3 regions of the Exiguobacterium sp. KKBO11 genome follow, and region 1 is predicted to be linked to each of the others. Evidence: riboswitches for the same ligand, from Rfam matches in the RefSeq annotation. Region 1 holds a riboswitch; each other region holds the start of a gene.

The links. A riboswitch is a leader RNA that binds a small molecule or an ion and turns the genes downstream of it on or off. The one in region 1 is predicted to bind thiamine pyrophosphate.
Region 2: another riboswitch for thiamine pyrophosphate. It lies ahead of AYO36_RS08345 (thiamine phosphate synthase); the one in region 1 lies ahead of thiD (bifunctional hydroxymethylpyrimidine kinase/phosphomethylpyrimidine kinase).
Region 3: another riboswitch for thiamine pyrophosphate. It lies ahead of tenA (thiaminase II); the one in region 1 lies ahead of thiD (bifunctional hydroxymethylpyrimidine kinase/phosphomethylpyrimidine kinase).

The regions. Positions count from the first base shown of each region.
Region 1 is NZ_LUCU01000055.1:115,225-122,414, reverse strand. Features, by position in the region: gene AYO36_RS14695 (murein hydrolase activator EnvC family protein) at 1-168, shown strand, start outside; gene AYO36_RS14690 (murein hydrolase activator EnvC family protein) at 372-1,649, shown strand; TPP riboswitch at 1,713-1,823, shown strand; gene thiD (bifunctional hydroxymethylpyrimidine kinase/phosphomethylpyrimidine kinase) at 1,939-2,742, shown strand; gene thiM (hydroxyethylthiazole kinase) at 2,723-3,490, shown strand; gene thiE (thiamine phosphate synthase) at 3,480-4,118, shown strand; gene AYO36_RS14670 (hypothetical protein) at 4,289-4,573, shown strand; gene AYO36_RS14665 (ArsR/SmtB family transcription factor) at 4,629-4,997, shown strand; gene AYO36_RS14660 (CHASE3 domain-containing protein) at 5,043-5,681, opposite strand; gene AYO36_RS14655 (YitT family protein) at 5,875-6,741, opposite strand; gene AYO36_RS14650 (hypothetical protein) at 6,878-7,190, shown strand, end outside.
Region 2 is NZ_LUCU01000022.1:246,787-253,976, reverse strand. Features, by position in the region: gene AYO36_RS08375 (hypothetical protein) at 1-438, shown strand, start outside; gene AYO36_RS08370 (hypothetical protein) at 521-814, shown strand; gene AYO36_RS08365 (DoxX family membrane protein) at 843-1,331, opposite strand; gene AYO36_RS08360 (MFS transporter) at 1,459-2,643, opposite strand; gene AYO36_RS08355 (OsmC family protein) at 2,834-3,259, shown strand; gene nagZ (beta-N-acetylhexosaminidase) at 3,256-4,476, shown strand; TPP riboswitch at 4,533-4,635, shown strand; gene AYO36_RS08345 (thiamine phosphate synthase) at 4,718-5,311, shown strand; gene AYO36_RS08340 (FAD-dependent oxidoreductase) at 5,308-6,252, shown strand; gene thiS (sulfur carrier protein ThiS) at 6,249-6,449, shown strand; gene AYO36_RS08330 (thiazole synthase) at 6,452-7,190, shown strand, end outside.
Region 3 is NZ_LUCU01000022.1:491,377-498,566, reverse strand. Features, by position in the region: gene AYO36_RS09580 (alanine/glycine:cation symporter family protein) at 1-285, opposite strand, end outside; gene abc-f (ribosomal protection-like ABC-F family protein) at 482-2,281, opposite strand; gene AYO36_RS09570 (DUF1002 domain-containing protein) at 2,558-3,439, opposite strand; TPP riboswitch at 3,633-3,739, shown strand; gene tenA (thiaminase II) at 3,813-4,508, shown strand; gene AYO36_RS09560 (hypothetical protein) at 4,560-4,868, shown strand; gene AYO36_RS09555 (glycoside hydrolase family 3 protein) at 4,900-6,816, opposite strand; gene AYO36_RS09550 (sporulation protein) at 6,995-7,190, opposite strand, start outside.

The DNA of each region.
Region 1 (7,190 bases):
TTGAACGCTAGTGCAGGTCAACGTGTCAGCCAAGGTCAACAAATCGGTACACGTGGTAGCACAGGAAACTCAACAGGTCCACACTTACACTTCGAAATTCACGTTGGTGGATACAGCTACAGTGCAACAGGTCCAGCTAACTCAGTCAATCCAATGTCGATGTTTTAATCGTAAAGAATCGTTGCATATGCAACGGTTCTTTTTTTTGTCATTTTCAAAAAACAAATCATATATTACAAAAAACCGTTTTCATTTGAAATGTAAATGAAATTTTTTTGAAACGATTACGGTGCTATAATCTATTTCAGATATGAGAGAAACTTGAATACTATAATAAAATATGAAAAAAATATAAGTGAGGAAAACGATATATGCTAAAAAAACTAATTTCTACCATTGTTTTAGGAGCATTACTTATAACAGGAACGCAACCGATCGCAGCAGCGACCATTAAAGAAAAAAAGGCTGAAAATGCCGCTGAACAACGTAAACTTGAAAAAGCGATCAAAAAACAAGAAGCTAAAATCTCAAAAGAGCAACGTCAAATCAATCAAATTGACGCAGCAATCAACGAAAAGATTTTCCAAGTCTCTGAAAAAAATAAACAAATCGAACAGTTGAACGTTCGAATCGATGAGTTAAAGGCAGACATCGTCCGTTACGAAGAAATGTTACAGAAACAGGAAGAACTACTCGGTGATCGTTTGCGTGTTTTCCAAGAGAACGATGGAAACTCGATTAAATGGGAAGAAGTCATTTTTGGATCGAAGGATTTAGGTGATTTATTCAGCCGTGTCATGGCGGGGAAAAAAATCGCTGAGCAAGACGATAAAATGATTTCGGATTACATCGCAACGCAACAAAAATTAGCAGAAGCAAAACAAGCGCTCGTTGAGAAAAAAGCGGAGCAAATGCAAGAAAAGAAAGTATTGCTTGAACAAAAGAAAGCGTTAAAGCTTCAAATGAAAGAACGTAGTGCCACGCTGAAGAAATTACGAAAAGGGAAGACCAAGTTCACGACAGAACTGTTAGACGCAAAAGAACTTCAAGCGACTCTCGAAGCGCAAGAACGTGCAATTGCGGCAGCGAAGGCAGCCGCTAAAGCAGCGGCTGAAAAAGCAGCAGCGGAGAAAGCGGCAGCCGAAAAAGCCGCTAAAGCGAATGCTCAAACAGCAAAACAAGTAGGTAAGAGTTCGGAGTCAACTGATTCTGTTGCCCCGCCCGTTGTTTCGAGTGGAGGGAAATTCGTTCGACCATCTTCTGGTGGAGTGTCGCAAGGATTCGGACCAGCAAGCGGCGCGAACGGTTATACGTTCCACAACGGTGTTGATTTCAGTGGTTCGGTCGGGTCTCCAATCGTCGCTGCAGCAGCTGGAACGGTCATTACAGCATCAGGTGGTGGACCTTACGGCAATCATGTCATGATTTCTCACTTCCTCGATGGACAAGTGTACACGACTGTCTACGCACATATGAGTTCATTATCGGTTCGTGCAGGACAAACGGTCTCTCAAGGTCAACAAGTCGGGACACTTGGTAGTACAGGGAATTCAACAGGACCACACTTACATTTCGAACTACATGTCGGAGGCTATCAATACAGTGCCTCTTCTCCTCTGAATGCAGTCAATCCATTGGCATATCTGTAATCAAAACGGGCTTCGGCTCGTTTTTTTTTCTTCTCTATGCTACAGTAAAGGCGAAACGAATACTTGAGCAACTAGGGGAGCTGGAGGAATCCGGCTGAGAGGAAAACCAATCTGTTTTCGACCCTATTACCTGAACTGGATAATACCAGCGTAGGAAAGTTGAGCCGAACGGATACCGGAATGCGTGTATAACGCTTTCGTATAGCGTCGACTGCTTTTTTACAGCGGTCGACGCTTTTTTTGTCGGTCACGACTCCCTTACATTGCTCGATGGGAAGGTGAAAAGAACATGAAACATGTACTGACGATTGCGGGATCCGACTCCGGTGGTGGGGCTGGGATTCAAGCAGATTTAAAAACATTTTCGGCTTTAGGCGTTTATGGAATGAGCGTCCTGACAGCCGTCACGGCGCAAAATACGTTGGGTGTTCAAGCGGTGGAAGAGTTATCCCCAGAAATCGTAGATGCCCAGTTAACGTCGATTTTTTCAGACATTCGTGTCGATGCGATTAAAATTGGAATGGTCTCGAATGCGCATACGATTCGTGTCATTGCTACACATCTCCGCAAACAGACAGTTCCGATCATATTAGATCCCGTCATGGTCGCTAAAGGTGGTCATGCCCTATTGCGGACGGAAGCTGAACAAGCATTGATTTCAGAACTTCTACCGCTTGCGACACTCGTCACACCGAATTTACCGGAAGCGGAGCGTTTAACAGGACGATCAGTGACCAATCTAGATGAAATGCGATTGGCGATGCATCAATTGGCTACACAGACAGGGGCAGTATTACTAAAAGGTGGACATCTCTCAGGAGCTGCGACGGATTTGTTGTTTGATGGGGAAGTGGAACACCGCTTCACATCGGAACGGTTAGACAATCAACATACTCATGGAACTGGTTGTACCTTATCTGCGGCGATTGCGGCGCGGATGGCGCTTGGAGAAGATTTAACAGATAGCGTAAGACAGGCAAAGAGCTATGTCACGGAGGCAATTCGTCATGGATTTGCTCTCGGACAAGGTATTGGACCGACACATCATTTTCACTCACTTTGGAGGGATACACATGTTTACGACCATTCTTGAACACAAACCACTCATTCACCATCTGACGAACACGGTTACGATCAACGACTGCGCGAACGTCACACTCGCTGTTGGAGCATCACCCGTTATGGCGGAAGACATTCGTGAAGTAGAAGAGATGATTAGACTCGCGCAAGCTCTTGTCTTAAACATTGGTACGATCGATGCAGACATGCAAGCAGCTCAACGACTCGCAGCACGTGAAGCGGGACGTTTGAATGTCCCGATCGTTCTTGATCCAGTTGGAGCAGGGGCAACGGCATTACGTACTGCCTTTTCTAAAGAACTCATTGATCTCGGGTGTACGGTCATTAAAGGAAATGCTTCTGAAATCAAGACGTTACTTGGGGAAGATGGGCGAACTAAGGGAGTCGATGCTGCGGGAGATGCAATGATGGATCGAGAAAGTATTCGTGCATTCGCTCGCAAACACCAATCTGTCCTCGTCGTGACAGGTCCGAACGACTACATCACAGATGGAACGCGCGAAATGGAATTACATGTAGGAACACCACGTCTGGGAGACATCACGGGTACAGGCTGCATGACGGCCTCCTTGATTGCGAGCTTCCTCGGTGCAGGATATACGGCATTTGAGGCGGCTGTCCACGGGACATTCGTCATGGGAAAAGCAGGAGAACAAGCAGCCTCCGCGCAAGGTCTTGGTGATTTTAAACGAGAGTTGTTCAATGCCATCAGCCTCATGACGGTGCAAGATCTGGTGGAGGTGACAGAACGTGTCAATTAATTACTCCATCTATGCAGTGACGGATCGTCGGTACCATCCTGGAGTCGCGATCGAGACGGTCGTTGAGGAAGCCATTTTAGGTGGTACAACGATCGTGCAATTACGGGAAAAAACAGCGCAAGGAAAGGAATTCTTCGATCAGGCAGTTCGGTTGAAAGCACTCACGGATCGACACGACATTCCTTTGATCATCAATGATCGGATTGATATCGCGTTACTCGTCGGAGCTGGTTTGCATATCGGACAAGAAGACATTCCTTTAACCGCAGCACGTCGCCTTTTACCAGATGCCGTGATTGGTGTGTCGGTAGCAACCGTTGCACAAGCGATTGAAGCAGAACGAGACGGAGCATCTTATTTAGGCGTAGGCTCTCTATTTGCGACGTCATCCAAAGCGGACGCTAATTCCATGTCGCATACGATGCTTCAGGCGATTCGGGAAGCTGTACGATTACCTCTAATCGGTATTGGTGGAATCACAGCAACGAATGTCTCCTCTCTGCCCATCCCGTTGGAAGGGTATGCCGTCATCTCAGAAATTTTCGCTAAAGAAGATCGGCAACTCGCTGCGCAGCAAATGACAGATGCTGTGCGTGAATGGCATCAATCACTTCAGAACAGGGTATAATCCGTTCAGAGGTGATTGTATTGAAATGGCAGACAATCCGTTTTCGCGGCTATTGGATTCGATATCGGTTAGAACCACAAATCATTCGAGTCGATAATCAGGGGATCTACCATCTAGGAAAAGTCTTATTTCCACATCCTAATCGTATATCTTATGAGATGGCCCTTTTATTGAAAGAAAAGTATGAAAGACGCTACAAACGTCCGTTGTATATTAAAACGAGCTCGATTGCGACGGAAATTTGGGGACATACTCATTTAGATATTTATTACCGGGCACTTCTTCGTCTACCGATTCCGACTCGGCTTCGTCAACGTTATACGAACCGATTAGAAAGCACGAAAATCATTGACATCGGCGTACGCGCTGTCGATCAAAATCGAATTGTCTGGGATATCGGAGATTACGTAGGAGGATGGTTCGTGTTTTGGCTCATTCGCAGACGAATGCGCTGAACTTGCAATGTCCCGTTTCTCATGGTGCAATATAAGTAGAAACGAGGTGACGGACATGGACATTCCCCGTTGTGAAACGATTGCGATTGATGAACAACGTGCGTCTGAAATCGGACATATCGTTGATACGATTCCGACGCTTGAAATCGGAAAGCTATTTAAGATTCTTTCGGATGCGACACGACTGCGAATCGTTTATGCGCTGACGATCGAAGAAGAACTATGCGTTTGTGATGTCTCGGCCTCTGTCGACTGTTCGATCGCGACAGCGTCGCATCATCTTCGATCTTTGTTGAAACAAGGACTCGTCAAGTTTCGAAAAGACGGTAAAGTCGTCTATTATTCCTTGGATGACCATCATGTGTCATCGCTTGTACATATGGCGATGGAACATGTACAAGAGGGAAAAGCAATGCCTGAATGAGTCTTTAGAATAAACGAAAAGCGCAGCTTTAGCTGCGCTTTTCGTTTATTCTAAAGACGATTGTTCTGATCCTTTTGGAGCGAAGTGGTGGAAGAAAAAGACCGTGGCACTAATCAATAAAAAGGACAGGATGGAGAGAGCGAGACACATCCATTTATATGTAGCGATTAAAGTATCTGATTGTTGTAATTTGGCTTGAAGCGTTTTATACAAATCATCTTTCACACGGGATAAGTCTTCGAGAATCGTTTGAGTCGTCTGAGTCGATTGTCTAGCAAGACGTTTTGCGGCTGTTGGACTTTGACGTTCATAGACGACAAACACGCGTTCAATTTCAGACTCCCAGACATTGTTGCGGCGAAGGAGATCCTTAATCGTCCCTGGAGTAGTCGACGATTGGTTCAGACTATTGCGCAAATCATGGATTTTAGACGTTGAAAAGTAATATTGTTCGATATAACGATTATCTTCATACAATAAGAGACCACGAACCGCATTGGCACGATCTCGATTGTGTTCGACCAACTGATCTACCTGATTGATTAACGGTATATCATGATCCTTCATTTGCTCGGTCATCGTTGCAATCGTCCGATAACCGGATAAAGCATAGATGATCGGGATAGAGGCGAATAAGCTGATCAAGAAAATCAGCAGAATACGCTGACGCCAAAGAGAGTGCATGCAATCATTCCTTTAAATAAAAGACATGTCATAAGCTTAACTACTATCGTAAAAAAAGTGAAGCCTGTCTATTTTTTGAATAGGGATAATGACTGAAAAACTGAATAATACTAATAAAAAAGCAGGAAAGATGATGCAATACGAGAAGCTGTTTTAAGAAGATGAAAAAAGCACAGCTAAGCTGCGCTTGGTGTTAAAACGAATACGAATGTTCTTTGTAATTGCCAAAAACAGTATGGATTTCCGAAAATGTAACGAATGCATTCGGCTCGACAGAAGAGACGATTTCTTGCAAACGGACGATTTCGTTATTTTGAACGACGACATAGACCATTTTTTTCGTTCGGTTGGAGTATCCTCCACGTGCATCGAGAATCGTGACACCACGACCGAGTTCTTTTGTAATGACTTCATTGATTTCATCTGCTTTCTCACAAATGATGATACATTGCTTAGAAGCAGAATAGAAACTGTAAACCGTCTGAAGGGCTTTCGCACGAACAAAGCTCATGATGAGAGCATACATAACGTGTTTAAGATCGAATACCCACCATACAAGGATGTAAATGACAAGATCTTGCATCAGAAATATACGAGGAAGTGGCCAGTTATGAAAACGAGCAAAGAAAAACTTTCCAAGAATATCAAGCCCTCCAGTTGAAGCACCACCGAAGAAGATCAATGCCATTGCAAGACCAGAGACTAGACCAGCAAAGATGGAAGCGACGAGCGGATCGTTTAGAGATTCCGGAACGATTTGAGTCGGGATCCAGTCAATTAAAAAGGAAGAAGCAATGACAATAATTCCAGATAAGAACATGAATCGTTTGCGTAGGAAACGGAAACCTAAAAGGAAGAGGGGAATGTTTAAGAGCAATTGCGTTAATCCGATTGGCGTGTGGAAGAGCTCTTGAATAATGAGCGTGATCCCCATGATACCGCCTGATCCGATATCATTTGGAGATAGTAGTAGGCTGATGTAAAGGGAATACAGCAACGTACCAATGATTAAGAAACTGATTTTTTCAACTCTCTTTTTCTGTGGGTGTGTTGTAGTCATGGCAATATGATGAGTGACCTCATGCTCCTCCTTCTGTGAGTATCTGCATGCAAGAGTACGCTCATATGCATAAAATTTCAACCCTTCTTATGAAAAAAGATGAAAAAGGGTATGTTTTTTTAGGAAGGTGATGAAAATGAAGAAAATGTTATGGATTCTTGGTTGTATCTGCTTAGGAATACTAGTTGGGATTCGTCTTTTCGAACAACCCAATGAAAAAAATCAATCATCCATTTGGCATGATGGTGATCTTGTAGCGAGACAAGTGGGTGCCTCGATGATGAATACGGTAGCGGTTCGTCAATTAGCCGAACAACTTCCGTTCTCATCAGAATTAAAACAGGTAGATGTCGAAGGAGAATCGTTACGTCTTGCCTATGAAGTGACAGGAAAAGAGCGACAAGCTTGGATTGGTACCGATACCGGGACACTACAGGTGAATCAGGATT
Region 2 (7,190 bases), on a different contig from region 1:
GTAAAAGAAGTAGAAGGTTCTGAGGATTTTTTATCTGAAACCGTCGTGAAGGATGGTAAACAAACGAAAATATTAAAAGAATTCGAGGAAGTGTACTCCTCATACGCTATAAACGGTGGAAAATATTTCTTAGGTCTTGATGAATCATCTGCACAAGTATCAGATAAGAAAAGATTTGAATGGCAAATCTACGATTTCGAATCACACCAGTCCTCTTCGCACTCGATTCAGCTTGATTCGATTGCGACGGATGAAGCGTTCTCAAATAGAAGCGTTACGGTAGATCGTGATTATATTTACTTCGCTTACCGAACGAAAAAAGATGAAGTCAAATCATTAGTGATCAATCCACTGACATCTGAGATTGTTTATGAAGCTGACATTCATAAAAAAGGATCAAAAAATGAACTACTCTTAAATAGCATCATAACAAATTAATAAAATTAACTAATTTCCACTCTTAATTTGAAACCTCCCGTTTTCTTCCAACGTATAAAGACTATACAAAGGGGGAACTGACATGCAATTCTTGATTTTTGTCGTCTTTGCAGGTGCCATGTATTGGTTCTACTACAATTTCTTACTCGGGTACCGTAAGAAAAACATCACAATGACGTTCGACGATCGGTTTTATTCACTCGACGAACATGTTGCAGCCATCGAACAAAAGCTCGCAACGGATGGGCACTCGGCCCGTTATCTCGGTGACCGTCGCTTTGAAGTCGATGGCAAACCCTATCTGTTCCTCGAGCGGACGGTCTCAGTCGGTGGGACCCCGACACAACAGACAATTCTTGAGCAACAAAAAAAATAACTCTCCCACGTGCGGGAGAGTTTTTTCGTTAGACCGGAATCCGGTCCAGGGGATGCGGTTGCTGTGACGAACGATACCAGCGGATGATCCAGTGATCGATGCCAATTTGATACGCAAAGCGTCCTGCAGCCAGTAAGGCAATTGACGCTGCTAAGAACACTGGGTTCAAGGCAATCGTCCCAGCGAGTAAGTAATTGAGATTCATGATGCTTCCGACAACGAGTGCAGGAACTGTCAACAGACTAAGAATCAACAGGATCCCGACGACGAGTTCCGCGAACGGAATCAAGGCGTTGATCAGCCCGACGTTCGGTAAGGCGAGTTGTTCGATCCACGTCGCATACCAGGAACTGACGAGTGCTTCTTCGCCCGTTGACTTCGCGAGCGCTCCTTCGAGAAACGGTTTTGCATCGAAGCCATTGATGTACTTACCGATTCCAGCGATGAACCACTGGATTCCGAGCCAGAGTCGGATGACCGTCAATAGACCGAGACCGATGATGTGTAATGCTTTCACTTTCAGACACTCCTCTACTACAACATAGTCCCCATCATACTGAAAAATCATCAGCGAGATGGGGACTATCATCATAACGTCATCGAACCGTCATCGACCTGTTACAAAAAAGGGTAAGGTAACGGTTTCATGACCGTTGATCGAGGCGATGACTGATTGCAGTTAATAAAGCAGCAACAAGCGCGACTAGTCCACCGACGAGTGCCGTGTTCATCATCGGACCGTTCGCATAGACGATGCCACCGAGTGCCGAACCAAAAGCAATCCCGACGTTACTCGCAACCGGCATCAATGAAGCGGCGAGTCCTTTTGCTTCCGGGTTGAACTTTTCAGCGAGGTCAATCAAGTAGATTTGTGTCGAAGTCGTTAGTAAAATCGACATCAACGACATCAAGGCGATGTTGAACAGACCAAGCGGAAGGGATGCTGTCGTGAAGTATAACGCAGCAAGGACGATTGCTTGTACGACGAAGACAAACCGTAAGCGTCCCATCGGATTTTTACTGGCGATTTTACCGGCAAGGATGTTACTAAAGATCGAGACGACGCCGTAAGCGAGCAAGATCGGACTGATCCACGTCTTCGCAATCCCGAGTTCCGTTTGCAGAATCGGTACAAGGTACGTGTAGACGACGTAGGTTGCCCCGAATCCGAACGATGGAATAAAGAAAGCGATCAGGATCCGTGGGTTGGCGAGCAGTCCAAGCTGCTCCTTGATTGAACCGGAACCCGTCGATTGTTGGACCGGAACGATCTTCCATACGGCGAGAAACGCGATCAATCCCATGACTGTTGTCAGCCAAAACGTGGCTTCGAATCCAGCGTGTTGACCGATGAACGTTCCAATCGGGACACCAAGGACGTTCGCAAGTGTAAAACCACCGAAAATGAACGAGACGGCGACACCACGTTTTGAGACAGGTACACCGTCACTGGCGACGACCATCGCGAGTGAAATCAAGACGCCGGTCAGGATCGCTGTCAGAATACGGGTGGCAAGCAATACTTCATAACTTGGGGCAAAACTACTGGCAAGATTCAATAAGACCCAGGCGAGTAAGAGACGTAGGATCAGACGACACCGTTCCAGGTGACCGGTCAGCGACATGACGATCGGTGTACCGATTGCAAAGGAGATGGCAAAGGCTGAAACGAGCGTACCAGCTGTTGCGATCGTGATATCAAGGGCTGAGGAGATTTCAGCGAGGATCCCGACGATGACGAATTCGCTTGTTCCGAGAACGAACGTCAGGAGCGACAACGTGGCGATCAAGAGCCAATCGCGTCGACTTAAACGAGTAGTAGGTGACATGGATAATTCCTCAATTCTAGCGCTTGCGCGCGAAACTATGAGTAACAGGATAGCATGAAACGATTTCGTCGGGTATCGCAAAGCGAGATTTCGGGAAAAGAACCATTATTCGAAATAGCGTGTGAATTTCCAGGAGTACTGTTTTTTGCGTATACTACAGAAGAAGACTACTTATAAAGGAGTGGAAACGATGCAAGCGACAGTGACATGGAACAAACAGATGGGGTTTAGTGGACAGACGGAATCAGGGCATCACCTGGCGATGGATGCAGCACCCGAAAACGGGGGTGAAAACCAAGCGCCACGACCGACTGAACTCTTGCTACATGCCGTTGCCGGCTGTACAGGAATTGATATCGTCTCGATTTTAGAGAAGATGCGCTTGACGATCACCCATTTCGAAATGGATATCGAAGGAGAACGGGCAGAGGACCATCCGCGGCGTTTTACGTCGATCTCGATTCATTACCGGCTCGAAGGTGATCTCCCGGAAGATAAGGTCCGTCGCGCCATCTCGTTATCAAAGGATAAATATTGTTCGGTCTCGCAATCCCTGAACGCTGAGATTTCCGTTTATTATTCGATCAATGGTGTGCGAAGCGAGGATCCTTTGTGAAGAAAACCGTACTGATCGGTTGTCTGTTGCTTGCAGGGTGTGCGCAGGAGACGACGGAACCAACGAAACCATCACAACCGGAAACGAAGCAACCGACAGAAGAAAAGAAACCGAAACCTGAACCAACGAAAGAGGAACGACAACAAGCACGATTAAAGCAGCAACTTAAAGCGATGTCGACGTCCGAGAAGATCGATCAACTGCTCTATATCGGAGTCGCCGGCACGGAACTTTCAGCAGCTGACCGAAAATTATTACAGACGCATGCGATTGGCGGGGTCTTATTGCTCGGTGGAAACATCACGTCAGAAGAGCAACTCTTGACGTTCACGCGTGCGATTCAAGAGACGAACCAAAAACCGTATGCCTTCGTCGGGATTGATGAAGAAGGCGGACGCGTCAGCCGGGTACCGGATCAACGATTACGGTTACCGACGAGTCAACGGATAGCGCAAGGAGCAGATGAAGTGAAAATGGAAGACGTCGGACGTACGCTCGGACATTTGTCACGTTTTTATGGCTTCAAAATGGACTTCGCGCCGGTCCTTGACGTCAACAGTAATCCGAACAATCCGATCATCGGCGACCGTGCGTTAAGTGCTGATCCGAAGACCGTCGCGACGCTTGGTACGGCCCTGATGCACGGGATGCAGGAGACGGGAACGATTCCGGTCGTCAAACATTTTCCCGGTCACGGCAATACGAGTGTCGATTCCCATGTCGGGCTACCGAAAGTGACGGCATCAAAGGAAGAATTGAAGCGGACGGAACTGTTACCGTTTAAAGAAGCGATTCAAGAGGGCGCCGAGATGGTGATGGTCGCCCATATTCTCTATCCCGCGTATGACGATACGAATCCGTCCTCGCTCTCAAAGCCGATCTTGACTGACCTCTTGCGTCAACAACTCGGATTCAACGGTGTCATCATCACAGATGATCTCGTCATGGGGGCGATCACGAAACAATATGGTCTCGCAGAAGCGGCACGTCAGTCGCTCGTCAATGGAGCTGATATGGCGATGTTTTCAGAGGCAGGTGCTTACACAAAGGTCCATGCTGAAGTGATGCAAGCCGTCAAAGAAAAAACGCTGACGCCGGAGATGCTCGATGCCAAAGTAATGCGCATCCTGAAGCTGAAGCAGACGTATGCCGACAGCCAAGAGCAACAGCGACCAACGAAATCGGAACTGATTCAGCAAGTGGAAGCGCTCAACTAGGACTAGCGAAGCAAAGCGACTCATGCTAGACTAATGGGGCAAGCCAATTAAACACGAAAAGACACTAGGGGAGTCTCCCAGCAGACTGAGACGGAAGTATCCGGACCCTTTGAACCTGATCTAGTTCGTACTAGCGGAGGGAAGTGGCTCGAAACCTTAGATATCCTTAGCGCTTCAGCGCATTTTCGGACCACTCCCTTCAACATCGGGAGTGGTCCTTTTTCGTATGGAAAGGAAGAACATGATGCGTTTACATCTGATTTCGACGGGATCCATTAATCCGCTTGACGAAATAAAGACCTTTCAATCGCTTCAACCTTATACGGATCAGCTGCATCTACGAGAACCGAACTTATCGGCGGCAGAATTACTTGATCTAATTGAAGCGCTCCTTGCGCATGGTTATTCGCCTGATCAGTTAACGGTTCATGATCGGGTCGACGTCGCCCATGTCGCCGGCATCGGTGTGCAGCTGACGCGCCGGTCCTTACGTGTCCGCGATGTGCGACGTCATTTTCCGAATCTCGTCATCGGGAAATCAGTCCATTCGCTAGCAGAGGCACTGGCAGCAGAAGCGGAAGGAGCCGACCGCCTGCTGTACGGTCATATTTATCCGACAGCGTCGAAGCCGGACGTGCCACCACGAGGGATTGACGCCTTGAAGCAAGTCGTCACCTTCACGACGAAACCAGTCATTGCAATTGGCGGGATTACACCAGAACGCATGCCTGAAATCGTAGCGACCGGTGTAACCGGAATCGCCGTCTTATCGGGTATTCTCGGTCATTCGGATCCGCTCGCCGCCGTCAAGCATTATCAGGGGGTACGGGTATGACGAATCACATCATCATCGGCGGTGGAGTCATCGGTTTGACGCTTGCTTACGGTCTCGCCTTTCAGAATGAATCCGTCGTCGTCTTAGAACGCGGAGCAGGTGGACAAGGAACGAGTCGCGCGGCTGCCGGGATGCTTGCGACGGACATCGAGCTGAGAGCGGAATTACATGCACTTGCCGCACGAAGTCGTCGTCTGTATCCGTTGCTTGCACGTCGACTCGAGCGAGAGACTGGTATCGATTGTGGGTACCGGGAACAACCGTTTTTGTTGAAACGTAAAGGACGCGAGAATTTGTTTCCGGCGGTCGGTCAAATCGATCCACGACGACTGACGACTGCATTGATGTATGCCTTACACGCACGTGGCATATCGATTGAAGAACAGGTGGAAGTCACACGCATCGAAGAGAACGATGACTTCATTAGGATCGAATCGAATGCGGGAATCTGGACCGGACAAACAGTGACGGTCGCTGCCGGACGGGGTTCGCAAGCTTTGCTCGATACAGCCGGCATTTCGATCGCGACATATGGGGTCAAAGGGGAATGTCTCGCCGTCCGTCTCGCGGGTCAGCCGTTACGCTCGATCCTGTTTGACGACGCTGTCTACCTTGTGCCAAAAGCAGACGGTCGGATTTTGATCGGTGCGACCGAACTGCCGCACGACGAGACGGTCGGTGTCAGTGTCGCAGGGGTCACGTCATTGCTTCAAGCAGCAGAACGACTGTATCCACCGATTCGTGACGCGGTCATCGAAGAAGTCTGGTCCGGTGTACGACCACAAACGGCGTCCGGCTTGCCATATATCGGAGTCGCCGATTCATCCCGTCGGATCTTCCTAGCGACGGGGCATCATCGGCATGGCATATTACTCGCACCGGCGACAGCGGAAGTCTTGGTAAATACATTACGGTTGATTCAGAAGGAGGAAGTCCGATGAACATTACGATTAACGGCAATGACCACACGATCGAACAGATTAAAACAATTGAGGACATGCTCACGCAACTTGGCTTAGGGGAAAAGCTCGTCATCGTTGAACAGAATCGACAAATAATCGATCGCGTGGCATATGGTCAGACGGTCGTTCGGGACAATGACACATTTGAAATCGTTCATTTCGTAGGAGGAGGATAAATATGCTGAAAATTGGAGAAAAGACATTTGAATCACGCTTGTTACTCGGAACAGGGAAATATACGGATGCTACGGTACAGCAGAAAGCAATCGATGCGTCTGCTTCACAAATTTTGACATTCGCCGTCCGTCGGCTCGATATCTTCGACAAACAACAAGCGAATTTCTTGGAGTCGCTTGATTTAGCGAAGTACGATTTACTGCCGAACACGGCCGGTGCGAAGACGGCGGAGGAAGCTGTTCGGCTTGCGAAGCTTGCGCGGGCATCCGGTATGTGTGACATGGTCAAGGTTGAAGTGATCGGTTGCGACAAGACGTTACTACCTGATCCGATCGAGACGTTACGGGCTTCTGAAGAATTACTCAAAGAAGGTTTCATCGTCTTACCGTATACGTCGGACGATGTCGTCCTTGCACGGCGACTCGAGGAACTCGGTTGTCACGCCATCATGCCGGCAGCGTCACCGATCGGTTCCGGGCAAGGCATTCTCAATCCACTTCATCTACGATTCATCATCGAGCAGACGACGGTTCCTGTTATCGTCGACGCCGGGATCGGTTCACCGACCGACGTCGCCTATGCGATGGAACTGGGAGCGGATGGTGTCTTATTAAACTCCGCCGTTGCCCATGCTCAAGATCCGGTCAAGATGGCGCACGCAATGCGACTAGCTGTCGAAGCAGGTCGCTTCGGATACGAAGCGGGACGTATCGAGAAGAAACAGTATGCGGTCGCGAGTA
Region 3 (7,190 bases), on a different contig from region 1:
GACGGCAATCGTGACACCGGCAAGGTTACCCGTACCGATCCGTGTCGCCGCACCGATGAAGAATGACTGGAGAGAAGTGATGCTTTCTCCTTTATCGTCTGTTGTTTGTTCACTTTTATCGAGCGTGACGCGGAACATCTCTTTTAAGTAAGTGAATTGGATGAAGCCAGTTCGGATCGTGAAGTAGATCCCGCCGCCGATCAATACGGCGATTAATACATACGACCATAAAATGTTGTTGGCGTAATCGACACTTCCTTGAATGACTTGCTGAATGGCGTTCATGATGGTGTATTCCTCCCAAAGAATAATAAAAGCTATACGCTAAATTATACGAATTTTCAGATAATAAGCAACAACAAAATAAAATAAAATTTTAAAACTTAATAAAGTTAGCTAAATGTTAGGAGTTAAAAACATTGTAGGTGAACGAAAAAACTGCCACTCTCGGTATCGAGAGTGACAGGCAAGTAAAGCTAAATCATCCAAACTGTAGCAATTGTTCGTATAGGTCATCGAGTTGCTGTTGGATGCTTTTAGAAACGGTATCGGTCGGTTTTTCACGTTTTGCTAATTTCTGTTCAAGCCGCTCGATCTGCACTTCTAACTCATGTTGTGACAAGCGTTTTGGTTTTTGAGGGGTTACGTGGAGTGAGGAAGACGTAGCGAACTCAGTACGCTTCTGTTGAGCATACGTATACGTACCATGATAACGCGTCAGACCATTTTCGAGCCACAGGATCTGCGGAAAAAGCCGATTTAAGAAATAGCGGTCGTGTGAGACGGCAATCAATGTACCAGAAAAATTCTCGAGTGCTTCTTCGAGTGTCTCTCTTGATTCAATATCGAGATGGTTCGTCGGCTCGTCGAGAATTAATACATTGACCGACGAATGAACGAGGACGGCGAGTTGCAATCGCACACGTTCGCCTCCGCTCAGTGACAAAATGGACCGAAAGACAGTTGGTCCAAAGAACAGGAACCGGGCTAGGATATGGCGGGCTTCCGCTTCTGGAACGGCAATCCGGTCTCTAAACCAGTCGATTAACCGCGCGTCCTCCTCGAAATGGGCATGCTGGGACAGGCAACCGATCCGATTCGATGGTCCACGCGTGAGTGTGCCTGCCTCTGGTGATAATTCGTCAAGCAGCAGTGAGAGCAACGTCGATTTCCCACTCCCATTCGTTCCGACGATCGCGATCCGATCCTGTGCCATGATCTCGAACGAGACGTCATCAAAAATGTGGCGAATTCCGTAAGCAAACGAGAGTTCTTCAGCGCGAAAGACGACTTGGCTCGTGTGATCAGTGGAAGAGAAGGAGACATCAGCGGTTTTGGCTTCGAGTTGTGGTCGTTTAATCCGTTCGATCCGCTCGAGTGCTCGTTCCATTGATTTTGCTTTACGGAATAATTTCTCACTCGGTGGAGACGCTTCGTTTGCCCATTGCCGGAGTCGACGAATCGCTTCCTTCATTTTCTTTATTTTTTTCTGTTGCTCTTGGTAGGCGTGGAACTGTTCCATCAAGCGACGTTCTCGTTCGACGACGAACGCGCTGTAATTCCCTATATAGGTTGTCAGTTCACCGTCCTCGAGTTCAACGATCGAGGTGACGACGGCGTCTAAGAAGACCCGGTCGTGAGAGACGAGCAGGATGGTTCCTGTGTAGTCCCGTAAGAACTGCTCTAGCCATTCCACGGCAGCTAAATCAAGATGGTTCGTCGGTTCGTCAAGAATGAGCAGATTTGGCTCCATGAGTAACATGCGACCGAGACAAATCTTCGTCTGTTCACCACCGCTCAACTGGTGGAAAGGACGAGTGAGTAACGGACGAAGGTGTAACCCGTTCACCATGCGCTCGATTTTCGAGTCGAGTAGATAGCCATCCTTTTGTTCGAACGCATTCGTCGCTTCCGCATATCGTGCGAGTAACGCATCCAGATTCTCTGGTGCTGTCGCCATCATTTGCTCCAACTGTTGCATTCGAGAACGGATCGCGAGGATGTCTTCAAACGCTGTCCAAAGGACGTCGAGTCCGGTCATCGTCTCACTATATACAGGAAGTTGTTCCAAATAGCCGATCGTCAAACCGCTCTTTTGATAGATGACACCACCGTCCGGTTGCTCAAGGCGAGCGAGCAAGCGGAGTAATGTCGTCTTGCCACTCCCGTTTCGTCCAATTAGACCGACACGGTCGTGTTCGTTTAAGAAGAGGGAAACATCCGTTAAGATCGTTTCGCCTCCGAATTGTTTGGTTAGGTGTTGAATGTCGCAAATCATCATAATCAATTGATCCTTTCGCGCGCATCAAAAAAAGGAGAGCGCAAATAGCACTCTCCATCATGTGTGAAAGATGCGCTTTGCTGTATTTTTCAATCATGAAGTTCTAAAAAAGGGCAGACGGGTGCCTTAGAACGCCATTCCATGAAAAATCGCGCGCAACAGATACAATTGTTCCATCAACCAGTGTTTGCACGCGGCAAAGTCCATCTTTTCACACCACCTTTCGTTTCAGATATCTCTAGTTTACTATTTTTTTGTCAGTTACGGAAGTCTGAATTATTTGAACACGCCAGCGATTGAACTGAAGAAGTCACTGAGTCCATCGAATAATTTAGCGAAGAAACCTTTCGTTTCTTCTGATGTTGCGAACGCGTGGATGTCTTGCCCCGCATTTTTCAAACCACTCTCGATTTGTCCCCAGTTGATGTTCGCTTGCTCCATTTGATTGAATAGATTCGTCAACCGGTCCATTTGTGCGTCAGACAACTGGATATTGTTGTTTTGAATGACTTGGACGATCAGGTTTTCGATCTCGACTTTGGTTTCCGGTTTTTGATTGGCGATCTCAGCCTTGATCTCATTCATTAAGTCAGCGACTTTATCCGTGCCGACCGTTTTTCCGACGTCTGATGTGACCGATAATTCTTGCTGTGCTAAATCCTTGCGTTCGTCACTTAACTTAATTCCAGTCTCAGCGGAAGTTTGATCGTACGCTTTCATGATTCCTGTCAGTGCCGATGTCCCGGTCACCTTGTAGGGAGAAGTGATCGTGATATCGGCATCTTTGACACCCGCTGTGACGAGAGCGTTGAGATACATATCCTTTGTCACCCATGTGATGTTCTCCGTCGAGACGGAAAGTCCATCACCTTTTTCCGTCAGTTCGATCTTAGCCGACGAATACATGTTGCCACCTTTTTGCGACTGTGGAATGTTTTTCCCGAGATATTTTTCTTCGTCAGCAGAAGTGGCGATGATCGGTGTGATGCCTTCCGGTGCATTGAGACGGGAAAGCACCCATGCTTTATCCTTTGCGCCGAGCGACTCCCCGAGTGTGACGATCGTCTTATCGACGACTTGTTCGGCAGATGCGGCTGTCGGGAGTAATAGAGCAGAAGCGATAACGGCTGACGCCATGATTTTTGTTGGTGTATGCATAATGAAATCCTCCAATTGTAAGTAACAGAATGAATTATAGTATCAGGTACTAAAGTTAGTGTACGAGAACGAAAGAAGTTCGGAATCGGTCTGTAGATGGAGACGGCATCCGTCTTCTGACACTCCATAGTATAGCGAAAAGAGGACAACTTGACTTCCATTTTCAGCATGCTATAGTGGATGGGAATCGAATAATGACCACTAGGGGAGTCGGTAGACCGACTGAGACGAACGAAGACGTTCGGACCCTTTGAACCTGATTAAGTTCGTACTTACGGAGGGAAGTGGCGTCAAGTCTTGTTCTTCTTGCGCCATGCCCGTGTGTTTCGGGGTGGTGTTTTTTCGTTTCATACTAAACGAGGAGGATGAGATCATGACATTCACACAAGAAATCAAACAAGCGGCACAAGCGTATTGGGATAGTAGTTTTACGCACCCATTCGTACAAGGAATCGGGGAGGGGACGTTACCGCTCTCGAAATTTCGGCATTACGTCATGCAGGATGCCTATTACTTAAAACACTTTGCGAAGATTCAAGCGAAGGCAGCGTCAAAAGCAGACGACTTCGCGACGATCGCGACACTTGCCGAGCATGCTACTTCGACTTACGAGGCAGAGTTGAGCTTACATCAATCATTTTTTGAGCCGCTCGGTATTACGGAAGCAGATCTTGAAGCATTTGAACCGGCACCGACAACATATGCGTATGTCTCCCACATGCATCATGCGAGTGAAGGAACGCTCGGTGAGACGATTGCTGCCATCTTGCCATGTTACTGGTTGTATTATGAAGTCGGACAGCAATTACTGACGTGTACTCCGGAAGAAAAAATCTATCAGCAATGGATCGACACGTACAGCTCGGAATGGTTTGAAAAGGTCGTCTTTGAACAGATTGCACGGCTTGATGCACTGGCGGAACAAGCGAGCCCGACGGAACGCGAGCGGATGAAACGTCATTTCGTGACAAGTTGTTACTATGAGTTACTCTTCTGGCACATGGGGTGGACGGAAGAGACGTTCACGTCGGTCTACGAAAAGATTCCAGCACGCCCGGTATCTTCTTAAACCAGTAGATGGTAGAATTAGGAATACCATCTGGTGAAAGTAGGGATTGGAATGGAAATCATCGTGATCGCACTTGTGATTCTCGCGGCATATGTCGTGCAACAGGTGCTCGGAAAAGTGAAAGTGAGATTTGTTGGGTACATCATTCCCATATTGATGGTGGTGTACGGCACATATGCTACGATTCAGAATTTTCAGGTGTTGCTTCAGTTCGGTTTTACAATGGGGAGTTCCATCGCGACTATCCTAGTCGTCATCCTCTATGTTTCGTTGACTTATTCACTTCATCGTGTCTACAAGCGTTCGAAAGAAGAAGCCGAATATCCGTATCAATCGTTAAAAGACCGAGGCATCCTGTAAAGGAGCTTCGGTCTTTTGGTGTATCACGTCATCATTTTTTCCAGTTTTTAAAGCCGTCACCGAATTCGAGATGCAGTTGATCGGTAAAGACACCGTTCTGAAAGACCGGCACATCAACCGGTAAAGTGCCTTGCGGTTTGAACGTTCCGAAGATCGCTCGGATACCTGCAGGCAGGTTCGGTCCCGCTGATTTTAGATTGCCTGCTTCGGAGTCTGGACCGTTTGGATCGCCTTTGAAGCCATAGACGAGGACGTGTGCCGGTGCGTCCGGTTGAACGGCGACATCGTATGGGTTACGGAGACTGAGCAGGACGGATGGTGTATCCGTTTGTTTCGCATAGCGGAAGATCGAAGCCGGAATCGCTTGTTCTGGTGCAGTAGGTAGTAGTTTAGCACTCGTGTTGACGTTGGAACCGACGATGATGTAATCTGCTGCATCGAGTTGCGCCCGTAATGTCGGGTTTTGGTCGAGCGGTAGCGTAGTAGCCGAGTAATTCGCTGTCGTCACGTGCCAGTTCCGATTCTTCGGTAGGGAAGCGATCGTTTTTTTCATGCTGTCCGTTTGATCCGCCGCAGGAGCGATCACAAGAACATTTGCGTTCTTTTTCGGTTTGAATGGTAAGGTCCGCTGATCATTTTTCACGAGTGTGACCGCGGCTTCCGTCATCGCACGTTCTTTTGCTTTATGCTCGGGACTACCGACGATTTGGTTCGATTGCGCGATTTTTTCAGCTAGGGATGTCGTGTCAGTCGTACCGTTCCAAATTCCGCGTTCTGCTTTCAGTGTCAGAATCCGCTCAACCGATTGATCGATCCGTTCCTCTGAGAGGCGACCATCTTTGACTGCTGCGATCACATCCTTGAAAATCTGATCGAGCTTTGTGACATCTTGCTCGGAACGAAGGATCGTCGGCATGAGCGCGATGTCGACTCCAGCGTCAAACGTCTTTAAGACGGCTTCTGATTCCGTGAAGTTGTCGGCGATCGCCTGCATGTTCAACGCGTCTGTGATGACGATGCCATCGTAGCCAAGTTTTTCGCGCAGTACGCCCGTGATGACATCATCCGATAACGTCGCAGGTAAAGGGAAGGTACCATTTGTCGACGTGACGACTTCAGGTTCGATTTGCGGCATCCCGATGTGTCCTGTCATGATCATATCGATGTCTTCAGCAATAGCTCGCTTGAACGGTACGAGCTCGACTTGTTCTAGCTCCTGCAGGGATCGGTCAACGACCGGTAATCCATAGTGGGAATCGGTCGCCGTATCGCCGTGACCCGGGAAGTGTTTGGCGGTCGCCGCGACACCTTCAGACTGAATTCCCTTCATTAGAGCGGAACCGAGTGTGCCGACGAGCTCCGGATCACTCGAGAACGAGCGGACACCAATGACAGGATTTCCAGGGTTGCTGTTGACGTCGAGAACCGGACCAAAGTTGACATTGATGCCGAGCGCACGCAGTTCGGAACCGATGATATGACCGGCATCATTGGCATATGTGCTACTGCGGGTCGCACCTAACGCCATGTTGCCAGGTAAGTTCGTCCCTGTTCCGAGCCGAGTAACGATTCCACCTTCTTGGTCGATCGTGACGAAGAGCGGAATATCGTTGCTAGCATCTTGTTTGACGACTTCTTGCAGATCATGAACGAGTTTCGTCGTCTGTTCGGTTTCGCTGACGTTCTCAGCAAACAAGATGACGCCGCCTAAATCATAGCGATCGATGATGTTCGCGACTTCTGGGGCAAGCGACGTATGATTGCTGCCATTCCACTGTCGGAAGTCCGGCATGATCATCTGCCCGATTTTTTGTTCGAGTGTCATCGTGTCGATTTTGTGACTGATCCGATCGGCTGAAGATCCTGCCTCTGCCATGACAGGTAAACTACTTGAGACGAGTACTGCTGCGAGTCCGGCTGTTAACGTGAACTGTCCGATTTTTTTCATGATGTACGTCCTCCTTTAGTCAAACCGTGACTGGAATTCTTTTCAATACGGACAGTATAGCAAGGGGGTTATTTTAAAACAATGTTTTATTTGTAAACGATTTCAAATTGAAATAAAATTCAATAAAAAAGTGATTCCCCTGAAGAGGAATCACTTTCAAGTAAATTCGATCGATTGATTAGCTATAGCGTTCCACGATGCTTGTCAGCTGACGTTCGACGAACGATTGATCTTGCAATTCACTATTGGACAGACGAAGTTTGATCATTGACTCATCCGCACCAGCCATTTCACTGAACAATGATCCGAGACTGTGCGCACGACGATCGACTTGGACGATTAAATCAATCCCAGACCCGTCTTGAAGCATGATG